DNA from 3 places in the Solibacillus daqui genome. Region 3 is predicted to be linked to each of the others. Evidence: a T-box and tRNA genes for the amino acid it is inferred to sense, from the RefSeq annotation. Region 3 holds a T-box; the other regions hold tRNA genes.

Region 1 (5,060 bases), 330 kb from region 3:
CTAGGGGGCATCTCGCTTTACCGAATTCAGACAAACTCCGAATGCCGGATATTTATACACGGGAGTCAGACTGCGAGTGATAAGATCCGTAGTCAAAAGGGAAACAGCCCAGACCACCAGCTAAGGTCCCAAAGTAATCGTTAAGTGGAAAAGGATGTGGCGTTGCTTAGACAACCAGGATGTTGGCTTAGAAGCAGCCATCATTTAAAGAGTGCGTAATAGCTCACTGGTCGAGTGACGCTGCGCCGAAAATGTATCGGGGCTAAACGATTCACCGAAGCTGTGGATGCATACCATTGGTATGCGTGGTAGGAGAGCGTTCTAAGGGCGTTGAAGTCAGACCGGAAGGACTGGTGGAGCGCTTAGAAGTGAGAATGCCGGTATGAGTAGCGAAACATGGGTGAGAATCCCATGCACCGTATGACTAAGGTTTCCTGAGGAAGGCTCGTCCGCTCAGGGTTAGTCGGGACCTAAGCCGAGGCCGATAGGCGTAGGCGATGGATAACAGGTTGATATTCCTGTACTACCTCCCCACCGTTTGAGAAATGGGGGGACGCAGTAGGGTAGGGTAAGCAGAGCGTTGGTTGTCTCTGTTCAAGCAGTAAGGTGTGTGCGTAGGCAAATCCGCGTACTTTAACATTGAGCTGTGATGACGACTCCGTATGGAGGAAGTTCCTGATCTCACACTGCCAAGAAAAGCCTCTATCGAGGTGGGAGGTACCCGTACCGCAAACCGACACAGGTAGTCGAGGAGAGAATCCTAAGGTGTGCGAGAGAACTCTCGTTAAGGAACTCGGCAAAATGACCCCGTAACTTCGGGAGAAGGGGTGCTCTGGTAGGGTGTATAGCCCGAGAGAGCCGCAGTGAATAGGCCCAGGCGACTGTTTAGCAAAAACACAGGTCTCTGCAAAACCGTAAGGTGACGTATAGGGGCTGACGCCTGCCCGGTGCTGGAAGGTTAAGAGGAGTGGTTAGCGCAAGCGAAGCTGCGAATTGAAGCCCCAGTAAACGGCGGCCGTAACTATAACGGTCCTAAGGTAGCGAAATTCCTTGTCGGGTAAGTTCCGACCCGCACGAAAGGCGTAACGATCTGGGCACTGTCTCAACGAGAGACTCGGTGAAATTATAGTACCTGTGAAGATGCAGGTTACCCGCGACAGGACGGAAAGACCCCGTGGAGCTTTACTGTAGCTTGATATTGAATTTTGGTACAACTTGTACAGGATAGGTAGGAGCCAGAGATCTCGGAGCGCCAGCTTCGAAGGAGGCGTCGGTGGGATACTACCCTGGTTGTATTGAACTTCTAACCCATGCCCCTTAGCGGGGTAGGAGACAGTGTCAGGCGGACAGTTTGACTGGGGCGGTCGCCTCCTAAAAGGTAACGGAGGCGCCCAAAGGTTCCCTCAGAATGGTTGGAAATCATTCGTAGAGTGTAAAGGCATAAGGGAGCTTGACTGCGAGACCTACAAGTCGAGCAGGGTCGAAAGACGGGCTTAGTGATCCGGTGGTTCCGCATGGAAGGGCCATCGCTCAACGGATAAAAGCTACCCCGGGGATAACAGGCTTATCTCCCCCAAGAGTCCACATCGACGGGGAGGTTTGGCACCTCGATGTCGGCTCATCGCATCCTGGGGCTGTAGTCGGTCCCAAGGGTTGGGCTGTTCGCCCATTAAAGCGGTACGCGAGCTGGGTTCAGAACGTCGTGAGACAGTTCGGTCCCTATCCGTCGTGGGCGTAGGAAATTTGAGAGGAGCTGTCCTTAGTACGAGAGGACCGGGATGGACACACCGCTGGTGTACCAGTTGTCTTGCCAAAGGCATCGCTGGGTAGCTATGTGTGGACGGGATAAGTGCTGAAAGCATCTAAGCATGAAGCCCCCTCAAGATGAGATTTCCCATTACTCAAGTAAGTAAGACCCCTGAAAGACGATCAGGTAGATAGGTTCGAGGTGGAAGTGTGGCGACACATGTAGCTGACGAATACTAATCGGTCGAGGACTTAACCACATGTTTACGAAAATCAATGAACCGTTTATCCAGTTTTGAAAGAATAATTCTTTCAAATTAATCTAGTGATGATGGCAAAGAGGTCACACCTGTTCCCATACCGAACACAGAAGTTAAGCTCTTTAGCGCCGATGGTAGTTGGGGGTTTCCCCCTGTGAGAGTAGGACGTCGCTAGGTTATTACCCAGGAGGATTAGCTCAGCTGGGAGAGCACCTGCCTTACAAGCAGGGGGTCGGCGGTTCGAGCCCGTCATCCTCCACCATTTCTAAAATGCCGGTGTAGCTCAGTTGGTAGAGCAACTGACTTGTAATCAGTAGGTCGAGGGTTCGACTCCTTTCGCCGGCACCATTTTAGAGAGCCATTAGCTCAGTCGGTAGAGCATCTGACTTTTAATCAGAGGGTCGAAGGTTCGAGTCCTTCATGGCTCACCAGTAATTTGCTTTAGCGGGTGTGGCGGAATTGGCAGACGCACTAGACTTAGGATCTAGCGCCGCAAGGCGTGGGGGTTCGACTCCTTCACCCGCACCATTTAATTTCATAACTGTCAGATAAAAAATATCTTAAGCATTTTGCGGAAGTAGTTCAGTGGTAGAACACCACCTTGCCAAGGTGGGGGTCGCGAGTTCGAACCTCGTCTTCCGCTCCAAAAAATGCCGGGGTGGCGGAACTGGCAGACGCACAGGACTTAAAATCCTGCGGTGAGTGATCACCGTGCCGGTTCGATTCCGGCCCTCGGCACCATTTTATTTTAATATGTATAGCGCGCCCGTAGCTCAATTGGATAGAGCGTTTGACTACGGATCAAAAGGTTATGGGTTCGACTCCTGTCGGGCGCGCCAGATTACGGAATGTAGCTCAGCTTGGTAGAGCACTTGGTTTGGGACCAAGGGGTCGTAGGTTCGAATCCTGTCATTCCGACCATTATAATGGGGCCTTAGCTCAGCTGGGAGAGCGCCTGCCTTGCACGCAGGAGGTCAGCGGTTCGATCCCGCTAGGCTCCACCATAAAAGACAACCAAAATAAAGATCCTGGCTACCTAGCTCAGCTGGCTAGAGCATTCGGTTCATACCCGAAAGGTCGTGGGTTCGACTCCCTCGGTAGCCATCTTAAGGACCTTTAGCTCAGTTGGTTAGAGCAGACGGCTCATAACCGTCCGGTCACAGGTTCGAGTCCTGTAAGGTCCACCAGTAATCACATATTTAACTCGGAGGTATACCCAAGTCTGGCTGAAGGGATCGGTCTTGAAAACCGACAGGCGGGTAACACCGCGCGGGGGTTCGAATCCCTCTACCTCCTCCATTTTAATTGAATAATTGAGTTTTTTATTATCGCGGGGTGGAGCAGTGGTAGCTCGTCGGGCTCATAACCCGAAGGTCACAGGTTCAAGTCCTGTCCCCGCAACCAAATGGTCCCGTGGTGTAGCGGTTAACATGCCTGCCTGTCACGCAGGAGATCGCCGGTTCGATCCCGGTCGGGACCGCCATTTTTTATGGGTTTGTAGCTCAGTTGGTAGAGCATTAGATTGAAGCTCTAAGTGTCGGCGGTTCGATTCCGTCCAAACCCACCATATGCGGGTGTAGTTTAGTGGTAAAACCTCAGCCTTCCAAGCTGATGTTGTCGGTTCGATTCCGATCACCCGCTCCAGTTTTTAAGAGGGCCTATAGCTCAGCTGGTTAGAGCGCACGCCTGATAAGCGTGAGGTCGATGGTTCGAGTCCATTTAGGCCCACCATATAAAACGTTCCGAAGTAGCTCAGTTGGTAGAGCATCCGGCTGTTAACCGGCAGGTCGCAGGTTCGAGTCCTGCCTTCGGAGCCATATTTATTTAAGGGGAATTACTCAAGAGGCTGAAGAGGCGCCCCTGCTAAGGGTGTAGGTCGGGTAACCGGCGCGAGGGTTCAAATCCCTCATTCTCCGCCACGGCCCGTTGGTCAAGTGGTTAAGACACCGCCCTTTCACGGCGGTAACACGGGTTCGAATCCCGTACGGGTCATACATAAGTAAAACAAGAAAACGCTAAGCATATTTTCCTTGCTTAGCGTTTTTTTGTAATCAATATTAATTGATTATTAGTTTCTCCATATTGAAATGCTCTAGTCGAGTTATTTACTTAAAAGTCTTTCTTATAAGCTGTGTAATTATTTAAGACGTGGTACCATTTATTATTTTGTTAAAGTAATGATGAATTGATTTATAATATTCATTGGATTAAGGGCTACGTCTGTTAAAGTACCGGCAAAAATAATTTGTTAACCAATTGATTGGTTAAATTGCTCAAAGTCAGGTTACTTTATAACATTATTTTTTGAATTATGTATATAGCTTTCCAGAGCGTCAGTTTAAGCATATAAGCTTTTTTTAATATACCATTCACCTTTGACTTGCTGTAATGTCCTTGAATGCCTTATTTTCGATATAGTATGTAGGATCTGCTATTGTTTTTCAGGCTGCTTCATAACTTTTTTCTTGAGGAAATAAAGAAATTCTGGCTTTTCTAAAACCAATGAAATCATATGTAGTAGCGAGTTAGCCATATTGGAGTGCTTTTTATAGTGCTTTTTGTTCTTCATTACGCAGTAAAATGATTTTCTCACATATAGAGTAATTTAAGTCCAATAATTCGTAAGGAAAACGTGCTACACCGAAAGTAAGCCAATAGCTATGAGATAGTTCATGGATAAGAACAGCATGCCTGGCGTTAAATTGATCCGTTTTAGCTACTGTAATATAGTAATTTTCATTGTAGTTTGGGTAGTTAAATAATATGGCTTCCAGCCCGTTATATTTAATATAAGCAACAGGTGTAAAATTTGGTCAGAATTTATGTAAGAGTTGAGTTGATACAAATGGCTGAATTATTGATGTAAACGCGGCCATAAAAGTATCCCTTCAAAGATATTTTGAAATGATATATTTTTGTTCAATAATCAAATAGTATTCGAGAAATTATAATAGATTTAATTTGATGAAATAGAGGAGGCATAAAGGTGAGTGCAGTTTTTGAATATAATACTAAAAAAGTATATCCAATTATTTATCCAGTTAAATACGGACA
Region 2 (5,060 bases), 320 kb from region 3:
GTATAGAGAAAATGAAGCAAACACTAAATGATGCTGGTGGATTGCGTATAAAGTCTGTGATTGAGCCAATTCAAGCAAATGATTATGTTGGAGAATTAAAAGTTTTGGAAACGCCAGGGCATTCATTGGACTCAATAACTTTATATGATGAAGAATCAGGCTGGTTGTTTACGGGAGATTTAATTATCGAAAAGGGGTCGACAAATGCATTAATTGACTTTGATTCAAGGAAATTATTGCTTCCAACAGTATTACAGCATCGTCAATCAATTGAGCAATGTCAGAAATTATTAATTTCAACGGTATTTGCTGGTCATGAAAAGATATTTACTAATTTTTCTGAGGTAGCCCAATTAAATATCGCGAAGATTGATTACAAAGTGCAGCGAATTGCAAAACAGATTGAACAAGGCAATGAGTCAGTCTTAAAACTGGCGAATGCTCTTTATGGTAATTTAATGCATACGATGCCTACGCTTATTTTTTCGGAAGTAATTGGCTATGTTAATTATGCTGAAATTTTAGGGATTGTGGAAAGAGTACAACGAAACGGGCAAATAACATTTCGTTGTGTTTGAATTTGGGTTAATGTAAAAATATAGATTCTTATGGTAAGAATCTATATCTACTAGTTGAGCCAACAGTATTTTTCGAATTTTTACATATAATTAAATAACGAAGAGCATAAATTTTTTTATAAAAATGAAAAACAACTGTTGAAAAAAATGGATAATCATATTAGAATTTCGATATACTAAGAAATCGTTTTCATTGGTTAACAAGGTCATTTGATGGGGATTTTTGAAAAAAATATATTTTTTAAAAAAGTTTTCAAAAAATCATTGCATTTTCTTATGAATACTGATATTATAAATCTTGTCCTTAAGAGAAAGGTCACTTACGAAATGTAACAATATTACCCAGGAGGATTAGCTCAGCTGGGAGAGCACCTGCCTTACAAGCAGGGGGTCGGCGGTTCGAGCCCGTCATCCTCCACCATTTCTAAAATGCCGGTGTAGCTCAGTTGGTAGAGCAACTGACTTGTAATCAGTAGGTCGAGGGTTCGACTCCTTTCGCCGGCACCATTTTAGAGAGCCATTAGCTCAGTCGGTAGAGCATCTGACTTTTAATCAGAGGGTCGAAGGTTCGAGTCCTTCATGGCTCACCAGTAATTTGCTTTAGCGGGTGTGGCGGAATTGGCAGACGCACTAGACTTAGGATCTAGCGCCGCAAGGCGTGGGGGTTCGACTCCCTTCACCCGCACCATTTAATTTCATAACTGTCAGATAAAAAATATCTTAAGCATTTTGCGGAAGTAGTTCAGTGGTAGAACACCACCTTGCCAAGGTGGGGGTCGCGAGTTCGAACCTCGTCTTCCGCTCCAAAAAATGCCGGGGTGGCGGAACTGGCAGACGCACAGGACTTAAAATCCTGCGGTGAGTGATCACCGTGCCGGTTCGATTCCGGCCCTCGGCACCATTTTATTTTAATATGTATAGCGCGCCCGTAGCTCAATTGGATAGAGCGTTTGACTACGGATCAAAAGGTTATGGGTTCGACTCCTGTCGGGCGCGCCAGATTACGGAATGTAGCTCAGCTTGGTAGAGCACTTGGTTTGGGACCAAGGGGTCGTAGGTTCGAATCCTGTCATTCCGACCATTATAATGGGGCCTTAGCTCAGCTGGGAGAGCGCCTGCCTTGCACGCAGGAGGTCAGCGGTTCGATCCCGCTAGGCTCCACCATAAAAGACAACCAAAATAAAGATCCTGGCTACCTAGCTCAGCTGGCTAGAGCATTCGGTTCATACCCGAAAGGTCGTGGGTTCGACTCCCTCGGTAGCCATCTTAAGGACCTTTAGCTCAGTTGGTTAGAGCAGACGGCTCATAACCGTCCGGTCACAGGTTCGAGTCCTGTAAGGTCCACCAGTAATCACATATTTAACTCGGAGGTATACCCAAGTCTGGCTGAAGGGATCGGTCTTGAAAACCGACAGGCGGGTAACACCGCGCGGGGGTTCGAATCCCTCTACCTCCTCCATTTTAATTGAATAATTGAGTTTTTTATTATCGCGGGGTGGAGCAGTGGTAGCTCGTCGGGCTCATAACCCGAAGGTCACAGGTTCAAGTCCTGTCCCCGCAACCAAATGGTCCCGTGGTGTAGCGGTTAACATGCCTGCCTGTCACGCAGGAGATCGCCGGTTCGATCCCGGTCGGGACCGCCATTTTTTATGGGTTTGTAGCTCAGTTGGTAGAGCATTAGATTGAAGCTCTAAGTGTCGGCGGTTCGATTCCGTCCAAACCCACCATATGCGGGTGTAGTTTAGTGGTAAAACCTCAGCCTTCCAAGCTGATGTTGTCGGTTCGATTCCGATCACCCGCTCCAGTTTTTAAGAGGGCCTATAGCTCAGCTGGTTAGAGCGCACGCCTGATAAGCGTGAGGTCGATGGTTCGAGTCCATTTAGGCCCACCATATAAAACGTTCCGAAGTAGCTCAGTTGGTAGAGCATCCGGCTGTTAACCGGCAGGTCGCAGGTTCGAGTCCTGCCTTCGGAGCCATATTTATTTAAGGGGAATTACTCAAGAGGCTGAAGAGGCGCCCCTGCTAAGGGTGTAGGTCGGGTAACCGGCGCGAGGGTTCAAATCCCTCATTCTCCGCCACGGCCCGTTGGTCAAGTGGTTAAGACACCGCCCTTTCACGGCGGTAACACGGGTTCGAATCCCGTACGGGTCATACATAAGTAAAACAAGAAAACACTAAGTACATTCAATAGTACTTAGTGTTTTTTAATACGCATAATTAAAGAGGCGGTGAGTCAGATGATAGAACGCTTGGCAATTTTTGATGAACATTATCATAAGATTGGTGAAGCAATACGTGACGAAGTACATGCTAAGGGCTATTGGCATGAAGTGTTTCAGTGCTGGGTAATAGAAAAAATAGAAGATGAATGGATAATCTATTTACAATTGCGCAGTAAGTTGAAAAAAGATTATCCAAATCAATTTGATATAACAGCAGCAGGGCATTTATTAGCGACAGAAACGGTTTTAGATGGTGTGAGAGAGCTGCATGAGGAATTGGGGATAAATATAGCTTTTGAAGATCTAAAAGCATTAGGGGTCATTCCTTATAAGATACAAAATGAAAATATTAAAGATTATGAGTTTGCGAATGTGTTTATTTATGAAATAACAAATGGATTGAATACATTTCAAATTCAACGAGAAGAATTAGATGGCATGTATTATATGAGGTTGCAGGATTTCTTTAATTTATCTAATGGCACCATTACTAGTGCATTGGTGACAGGCTATTATTATCAGGGAGATGAAAAAGTGAGTGGTAGTCAGGAAATTAGCTTAGCTGATATGCAAGCACTCCCTCAAATTTATTTAAAACCATTTACTGATAAGCTTCAAGCATTGATGAAATAAAAAAGCACAGTCATGAAATAAACAACTTCATGACTGTGCTTTTGTTAGATAAACGGGATGTTGATTGTATCGTCTTGTTGATCGAGGAAGTACATATTTTCTATCATTAGCTTAATTGCTTCATCTGTTGTTTCAAATAGTAAAGTGCGGGTCGAGCTGCCGTCATCGTAAAAACCTTTAGTTGTTTGCAATGGTACGGAGCCTTATGTTGTTTGGAGCGTCACCTTATCGTAAATCACATCTGCTTCGGAACGAATGGTTAATTCTGTATAGTCATTTTGTTTAGAAATACTTAAAATTTGTAATTCTTTAGGGCCGATAATTCCTTCTAGTACAGGTGTTAATGGGACAACCAAGTTGATTTTTTCTTTCGAATAAAATGGTTCAAGCTTTATTTCGAGTTTTTTTGTGTCAGGCGGAATCGTATCGAATAATAATTCCATGGAATAGCTACCAAGTAATGAGCTGCGCATACTACTTTGATTTACTGGTATTGCTCTATCATCTGCATATAAGACGAAATCCCTCAGAATTGTAAATGTTCGGTCTGTTTGTTGGCTGTTTTGCTAATGCTTTGTGCAAGCGTTGTTCAAGCTCTTGTGGTACTTGTAACTCATTTACCTTTCTCCTCTTCTATTTATAAGAGAATGGAGTGTATAAAAAAGTACAAAAATAAATTATTATTTCGTATTGACCTTTACGTTACGTTACACTTTATAGTACTACATAGGGGTGATGACATGCTTATTAATGAGTTAGTAAAACTATCGGGTGTGAGTGCACGCACACTCAGATACTACGATGAAATTGGTTTGTTAAAGCCTTCAATGGTAGAGCAAAATGGCTACCGTCAATATAATCAATGTGATATTGACCGCTTACAGCAAATTTTGTTTTATCGTGAACTGGATTTTAAGTTAGAGCAGATTAAAGCGTTGCTCGAGGATAATAACTTTAACGTGAAAGAAGCGTTAATAAATCAACAGGCGCTACTGGAGCAAAAGAGAAATTATTTAGATGGTCTACTTGAAACAATTGAAAAAACGATTCAAACAATGGAAGGGGAAATAACGATGACAAATGAACAAAAATTTGAAGCATTTAAAAATAAGTTAATTGAAGATAATGAACAAGCTTACGGGCAAGAAATCCGTGAGAAATATGGGGAGGAAATGGTTAAAGCAAGCAATAATAAATTAAAGCAAATGACAGAGGCACAATATGAGGCAGTACAACAGCTCGAGCAGCAACTATTTGCTCGATTAAAGGAAGCGTTAGCAAGCGGTGATGCAGCAACCGAAATTGCAATGGAAGTTGCAGAACTGCATAAACGCTGGTTAAGCTTTTATTGGGCGAAATATACGAAAGAAGCGCATGTTGGCTTGGCTCAAATGTATATTTATGATGAGCGATTTACAAATTATTATGATAGCCGCGTTGGGCAAGGGGCGACACAATTTTTATATGATGCCATTGTTGCTTATGCAAAACTATAAGCGAAATAATTAATTACCTCGATAAGGGCAATAATGGATTAATAGCCAAAGATGGATTTCATATGAACAAGCAGTAATTACAGCTCGGAGCTCTTGTTTTAGAGTTCAACTTTTTCTACTGAAGTAAGTT
Region 3 (5,060 bases):
ACACGATGTGGCGCTTTTAGCATTTGCACTACTGTTCCTGAGGGCGTGGCTGCAAAGCGTTGACAAACGCTTTGCGACGAGTAACCGCAGGAGCAACTTTTCTTTTTTCCGCACACGCGCAGGTCTCAGAAGTTTCCTCAAAAAATTGTGCTCCTGTCGCTGCGCTTTCGTCGCAAAGCAAAGCTCAAATCATACGGCATTTGAGCCTTACTTCACTTCGCGGCACTCTACTATAAAGGGCTAACTTTTAATTTAAGATACAATATTGTAAACAGTGTAATATTTTATTCAGCACCGCCGCCTCGCGATAGCGCAAGAGGCAACATTGGACTCTTTTACCTTTATTAAAACAAAACGTAATATTTTTATTTGGCGGGCCATGCATGCTGTCATGCCGTAGCCCGCCAAAATAAGTAACACTGCACTTAATCCATTTTTTGTTAGTAAATTTGCTCAATGTTAGTTATTAATTTAATCCAGTAATTTCTTCTTATAAATTTGAAGAAATTACTGGATTTTTTGTCTTCTAGTACTGTATTTCTAACGCCAATTGTTCGAGTGTTTTTCGGTCATTTAAAATATAGCCACGGTTATTCTTTGTTAAATAGCCAGCCTCTGTAAACTTTGCAAGTACAAATAGTAAATGGCGGTAAGATACTCCTAAATATTCGCATACCTCGGTATGTTTTTCTTTGTAAAAATCATTGTCAGAAGTCAGTAAGATAAAAGAAGCAAGTCGATTTTCAAGAGGATATGCTTGATTTTGAGTATACCTGGCAGTTATTTTCATAGTTTTTGAGCTTAAAAACAGACAAATCTTTTTTAAAAAAACGGGATCGGCGAGTAGCTTGTCTTTTACATCGCGGAAATGAATGGCAAGGCAAATGGTTTGTGTAACAGTTTGAATGCCTTTTGAATAACGTGCCTCGTTTAATAATTCGATTTCCCCCATAAACGTCGGGGAAGTTAAAAATTCGATTAAAGAAATTTTCCCGTTTTTATGTGTTATGTATAGCTTTGCTTTCCCTTCAATCATGTAGTATAACGCATCGGGGTGTGATTGCTCTTGAAAGATAAATTCACCCTTTTCAAATTCATACACATGAATAAATGGGGTAATATCAAATGAAAAATATTGCGTAATGGGATACTTGTTAATATAATAAATTGCTTCATCATATGCTAATTTTTTCAAGAAATAATGCAACTCCTAAACAGAAAATATGAGATATCTCACAGTATTGTAATGGGTATCGTGCTAATATTCAACATAATAGAAATTAAAAAAAGGAAGGTTTTGTATGAATCAACAACGTTGGTTAGCGAAAAACTTCTTTATGTTTTTTGCAACATGGGGCATTTTTATTGCCTATTGGACAGGCTGGCTGATAAATGATAAGGGAGTTTCAGTTTCAGAAGCAAGTGAAATTATGGGGTTCGGATTAGTAGCGCGTGCGTTTTCGACGATGTTTATTTTCCCTTACGTCTCAAAAATTATGAGTAATAAACGTGTATTAATATTCTTTACGTTAGCTTCATTAATTGTGACGGTATTATATATCCCGGTAGATTCTTTTGTCGGATTGTTTATAATTACAATGTTATTTAGCATGTTTTATCCGGCATTATTACCAGCTGTGGAAAGTAGTGCCGCAACACTTATGCAACATGGACAAATCCATTACGGAAAAGCGCGATCTCTTGGTTCGTTTGGTTACATTGTGTCTGTATTAATTATTAGTATGTTAACGGGTGTTTACGGGGAACAAATAATTTTATGGACAATGATTTTTGGGTTAACTGCATTATTTGCGATTCAATTAATGCCAGCTCCACCAATTTTAAGTGTTCTACCAAAGATTGATAACACTAAAACATTATCAATGAAAAGTTTGTTTAAGGAAAAGAGTTTTGTAGTAGTTATAATTGTCGTCATATTGTTGCAAGGTGCCCATGCCTCGTACTACAATTATGGCTATATTTATTTACAAAATTTAAACGTCAATGCTTTTTATATTGGGATGATTTTAAATGTCGCGGTGCTTTTTGAAATTTTATATTTCTTAAAGGCGGATTCGTTTTTAACGAAATGGAAGCCTTCTTCGCTCATGTTGCTAGCTGCAATAGGCTCGACAGTGCGTTGGTTGCTCATTTATTTGTTCCCAAATATGCCTATGTTTGTCGTGTCGCAAGTGCTACATGCCTTGTCGTTTGCAATGGCACATTATGCATTCATACAATATATTTCAAAAGCTTTACCGAAAGAGCAAATTCCTAATGCGCAAGGACTGTATTCTGCATTAGCAATGAGCTTAAGTGCGGCGCTATTAACATTGCTTGGTGGGGTGCTTTATGAAATTGAACCAGGCTTAGCCTTTTTAGGTATGCTGATCTTTACGGTACCTGCTGTATTTATTATTCTGTTGACAAAAAAACGTTTTGATTATTAATAAGTGTCAATTGACAGTACGTTGTTATTTTATTTATAATGAATAAAGAATAAAATTGAAAACGATGATGGAATAAGTACGTAATAATAATCATGTATTAGAAAGAGATTCCTTGGCTGAAATAATCTCCATGAACTATTACCGAAAGCTACTCCAGAGTGCAGCTAATCCCTGCCGTGTGCTTACGTTACAAGCATCTGAGATATAGTGCCATTTTGCATTATAAATTAGGGTGGTACCACGAGATAACAGTCTTCGTCCCTTTACCTGGGATGGAGGCTTTTTTTTATTGGTAAAATTCATCGTCAACTCAACAATATTAGGAGGAAAAACACATGACAACAAAAACAATGACAGGATCTGAAATTCGTCGTTTATACCTGGATTTCTTTAAAGAAAAAGGCCACCACGTTGAGCCTTCAGCGCCACTTGTACCTATCAATGACCCATCATTATTATGGATTAACTCAGGGGTAGCAACATTAAAGCCGTACTTCGATGGTCGTATTATTCCAGATAACCCACGAATTACAAATGCTCAAAAATCAATTCGTACTAACGATATTGAAAATGTAGGTAAAACAGCGCGACACCATACTTTCTTTGAAATGTTAGGAAACTTCTCAATTGGTGATTATTTTAAAAAAGAATCAATTCACTATGCTTGGGAATTTTTAACGGATCCGAAATGGATGGGCTTTGAACCTGAAAAATTATCGATTACGCTACACCCTGAAGACCAAGAAGCTTATGACGTGTGGCATAACGAAATTGGCATTCCTGCTGAGCGTTTAATTCGTTTAGAGGGGAACTTCTGGGATATCGGTGAAGGTCCATCTGGTCCAAACTCTGAAATTTTCTATGACCGTGGTGAAGCTTATGCATTTGGTGCACCTGAAGAAGAGCTATACACAGGTGGCGAAAACGAGCGTTACTTAGAAATTTGGAACCTTGTGTTCTCTCAATTTAACCATAATCCAGATGGCACTTACACGCCACTACCAAAGCAAAATATTGATACAGGTATGGGACTAGAGCGTATCGTTTCGGTTGTACAAAACGTACCAACAAACTTTGATACGGACCTATTCATGCCAATTATCGAAAAAACAGAAGAATTCGCAAACCGTAAATACAAACGTCCAGGTGAAGTAGACTTAAAAGAAATTTTCGGTTCAGCTGAAGATATTAACACGCCATTCAAAGTTATTGCCGACCATATCCGTACAGTAGCATTCGCAATCGGTGATGGAGCATTACCTTCAAACGAAGGACGTGGTTATGTACTTCGTCGTTTACTACGTCGTGCGGTACGCTATGCAAAACAAATTGGTATCGACAAGCCATTTATGTACAAATTAGTGCCAACAGTAGGTGCGAATATGCAAGACTTCTACCCAGAAGTTACTGAAAAACAAGAATTCATTCAACGTGTGATTAAAAACGAAGAAGATCGCTTCCACGAAACATTAGACGGTGGTTTAGCAATTCTTTCTGAAGTCATTGAAGCACAAAAAGCAAAAGGGGAAACAGTTATTCCGGGTAGCGATGCATTCAAACTTTATGACACATTTGGTTTCCCAGTGGAATTAACAGAAGAGTACGCGGAAGAAGCAGGCATGAAAGTTGACCATGCTGGTTTTGAGACGTCAATGGAAGAGCAACGAGAACGCGCTCGTAATGCACGTACGGACGTGGACTCAATGCAAGTCCAAAATGAAGTATTATCAAACTTAAAACAGGCATCTACATTTACTTACAATGCATATGAATTACAAGGTACCGTGGCTGCAATTGTTGTTAACGGTCAAGAAACAAACACAGCTTCTGAAGGTCAAGAAGCACTTATTATCTTATCTGAAACGCCATTCTACGCTGAAATGGGTGGTCAAATAGCTGATACAGGTGTTATTGAATCAGATACATTCAAAGCAATCGTAAAAGATGTACAAAAAGCACCAAACGGGCAACCATTACACACAGTTGTTGTTGAATCTGGTGAAATGAACGTTGGAGACGCGGCAACGGCTAAAGTTGACGAAGCAAAACGTAAATTAATCCTGAAAAATCATACAGCTACACACTTAATGCACCGCGCTTTAAAAGATGTGTTAGGTGACCACGTAGCACAGGCTGGTTCTTATGTAGGTCCAGATCGTTTGCGCTTCGACTTTTCACACTTCGGTGGGGCAACAAAAGAAGAGCTTGCACAAGTAGAGCGCGCAGTAAACGAAAAGATTTGGGAAGATATCGAAGTTGTTATTCAAGAAATGGATATCGATTCAGCAAAAGCAATGGGCGCAATGGCATTATTCGGTGAAAAATACGGTGATGTTGTCCGCGTAGTAGCAGTTTCGGATTATTCAATCGAGCTTTGCGGTGGTTTACACGTGAGCCGTTCTTCTGAAATTGGTATTTTCAAAATTGTTTCTGAAGGTGGTATCGGTGCTGGTACACGTCGTATCGAAGCGGTAACAGGTAAAGCTGCATATGAAGCAATTAAAGAAGAAGAAGCAATTCTAAACGAAGCAGCAACTTTATTAAAAGCAAATCCAAAAGATGTAGCAACACGCGTAGCATCACTTCAAGCAGATTATAAAGAATTACAAC

The links. A T-box is a leader RNA that pairs with one kind of tRNA and senses whether it is charged. The one in region 3 lies ahead of alaS (alanine--tRNA ligase), so its partner is inferred to be a tRNA-Ala.
Region 1: it has a tRNA-Ala gene. The T-box ahead of alaS (alanine--tRNA ligase) is inferred to sense a tRNA for this amino acid. The anticodon was not compared.
Region 2: it has a tRNA-Ala gene. The T-box ahead of alaS (alanine--tRNA ligase) is inferred to sense a tRNA for this amino acid. The anticodon was not compared.

What each region holds. Positions count from the first base shown of each region.
Region 1 covers NZ_CP114887.1:3,071,319-3,076,378, reverse strand. The annotation lists rRNA gene O7776_RS15195 (23S ribosomal RNA) at 1-2,006, shown strand, start outside; rRNA gene rrf (5S ribosomal RNA) at 2,068-2,183, shown strand; tRNA gene O7776_RS15185 (tRNA-Val) at 2,193-2,268, shown strand; tRNA gene O7776_RS15180 (tRNA-Thr) at 2,279-2,354, shown strand; tRNA gene O7776_RS15175 (tRNA-Lys) at 2,362-2,437, shown strand; tRNA gene O7776_RS15170 (tRNA-Leu) at 2,451-2,534, shown strand; tRNA gene O7776_RS15165 (tRNA-Gly) at 2,578-2,652, shown strand; tRNA gene O7776_RS15160 (tRNA-Leu) at 2,659-2,747, shown strand; tRNA gene O7776_RS15155 (tRNA-Arg) at 2,769-2,845, shown strand; tRNA gene O7776_RS15150 (tRNA-Pro) at 2,851-2,927, shown strand; tRNA gene O7776_RS15145 (tRNA-Ala) at 2,935-3,010, shown strand; tRNA gene O7776_RS15140 (tRNA-Met) at 3,037-3,110, shown strand; tRNA gene O7776_RS15135 (tRNA-Ile) at 3,117-3,193, shown strand; tRNA gene O7776_RS15130 (tRNA-Ser) at 3,213-3,305, shown strand; tRNA gene O7776_RS15125 (tRNA-Met) at 3,336-3,410, shown strand; tRNA gene O7776_RS15120 (tRNA-Asp) at 3,414-3,489, shown strand; tRNA gene O7776_RS15115 (tRNA-Phe) at 3,498-3,573, shown strand; tRNA gene O7776_RS15110 (tRNA-Gly) at 3,577-3,650, shown strand; tRNA gene O7776_RS15105 (tRNA-Ile) at 3,661-3,737, shown strand; tRNA gene O7776_RS15100 (tRNA-Asn) at 3,748-3,823, shown strand; tRNA gene O7776_RS15095 (tRNA-Ser) at 3,835-3,925, shown strand; tRNA gene O7776_RS15090 (tRNA-Glu) at 3,927-3,998, shown strand; gene O7776_RS15085 (MBL fold metallo-hydrolase) at 4,993-5,060, shown strand, end outside.
Region 2 covers NZ_CP114887.1:3,065,924-3,070,983, reverse strand. The annotation lists gene O7776_RS15085 (MBL fold metallo-hydrolase) at 1-578, shown strand, start outside; tRNA gene O7776_RS15080 (tRNA-Val) at 924-999, shown strand; tRNA gene O7776_RS15075 (tRNA-Thr) at 1,010-1,085, shown strand; tRNA gene O7776_RS15070 (tRNA-Lys) at 1,093-1,168, shown strand; tRNA gene O7776_RS15065 (tRNA-Leu) at 1,182-1,266, shown strand; tRNA gene O7776_RS15060 (tRNA-Gly) at 1,310-1,384, shown strand; tRNA gene O7776_RS15055 (tRNA-Leu) at 1,391-1,479, shown strand; tRNA gene O7776_RS15050 (tRNA-Arg) at 1,501-1,577, shown strand; tRNA gene O7776_RS15045 (tRNA-Pro) at 1,583-1,659, shown strand; tRNA gene O7776_RS15040 (tRNA-Ala) at 1,667-1,742, shown strand; tRNA gene O7776_RS15035 (tRNA-Met) at 1,769-1,842, shown strand; tRNA gene O7776_RS15030 (tRNA-Ile) at 1,849-1,925, shown strand; tRNA gene O7776_RS15025 (tRNA-Ser) at 1,945-2,037, shown strand; tRNA gene O7776_RS15020 (tRNA-Met) at 2,068-2,142, shown strand; tRNA gene O7776_RS15015 (tRNA-Asp) at 2,146-2,221, shown strand; tRNA gene O7776_RS15010 (tRNA-Phe) at 2,230-2,305, shown strand; tRNA gene O7776_RS15005 (tRNA-Gly) at 2,309-2,382, shown strand; tRNA gene O7776_RS15000 (tRNA-Ile) at 2,393-2,469, shown strand; tRNA gene O7776_RS14995 (tRNA-Asn) at 2,480-2,555, shown strand; tRNA gene O7776_RS14990 (tRNA-Ser) at 2,567-2,657, shown strand; tRNA gene O7776_RS14985 (tRNA-Glu) at 2,659-2,730, shown strand; gene O7776_RS14980 (NUDIX hydrolase) at 2,817-3,434, shown strand; gene O7776_RS14975 (hypothetical protein) at 3,479-3,625, opposite strand; gene O7776_RS14970 (hypothetical protein) at 3,638-3,877, opposite strand; gene O7776_RS14965 (MerR family transcriptional regulator) at 4,175-4,930, shown strand.
Region 3 covers NZ_CP114887.1:2,742,328-2,747,387, reverse strand. The annotation lists gene yeiL (transcriptional regulator YeiL) at 527-1,195, opposite strand; gene O7776_RS13480 (MFS transporter) at 1,302-2,450, shown strand; T-box leader at 2,506-2,716, shown strand; gene alaS (alanine--tRNA ligase) at 2,786-5,060, shown strand, end outside.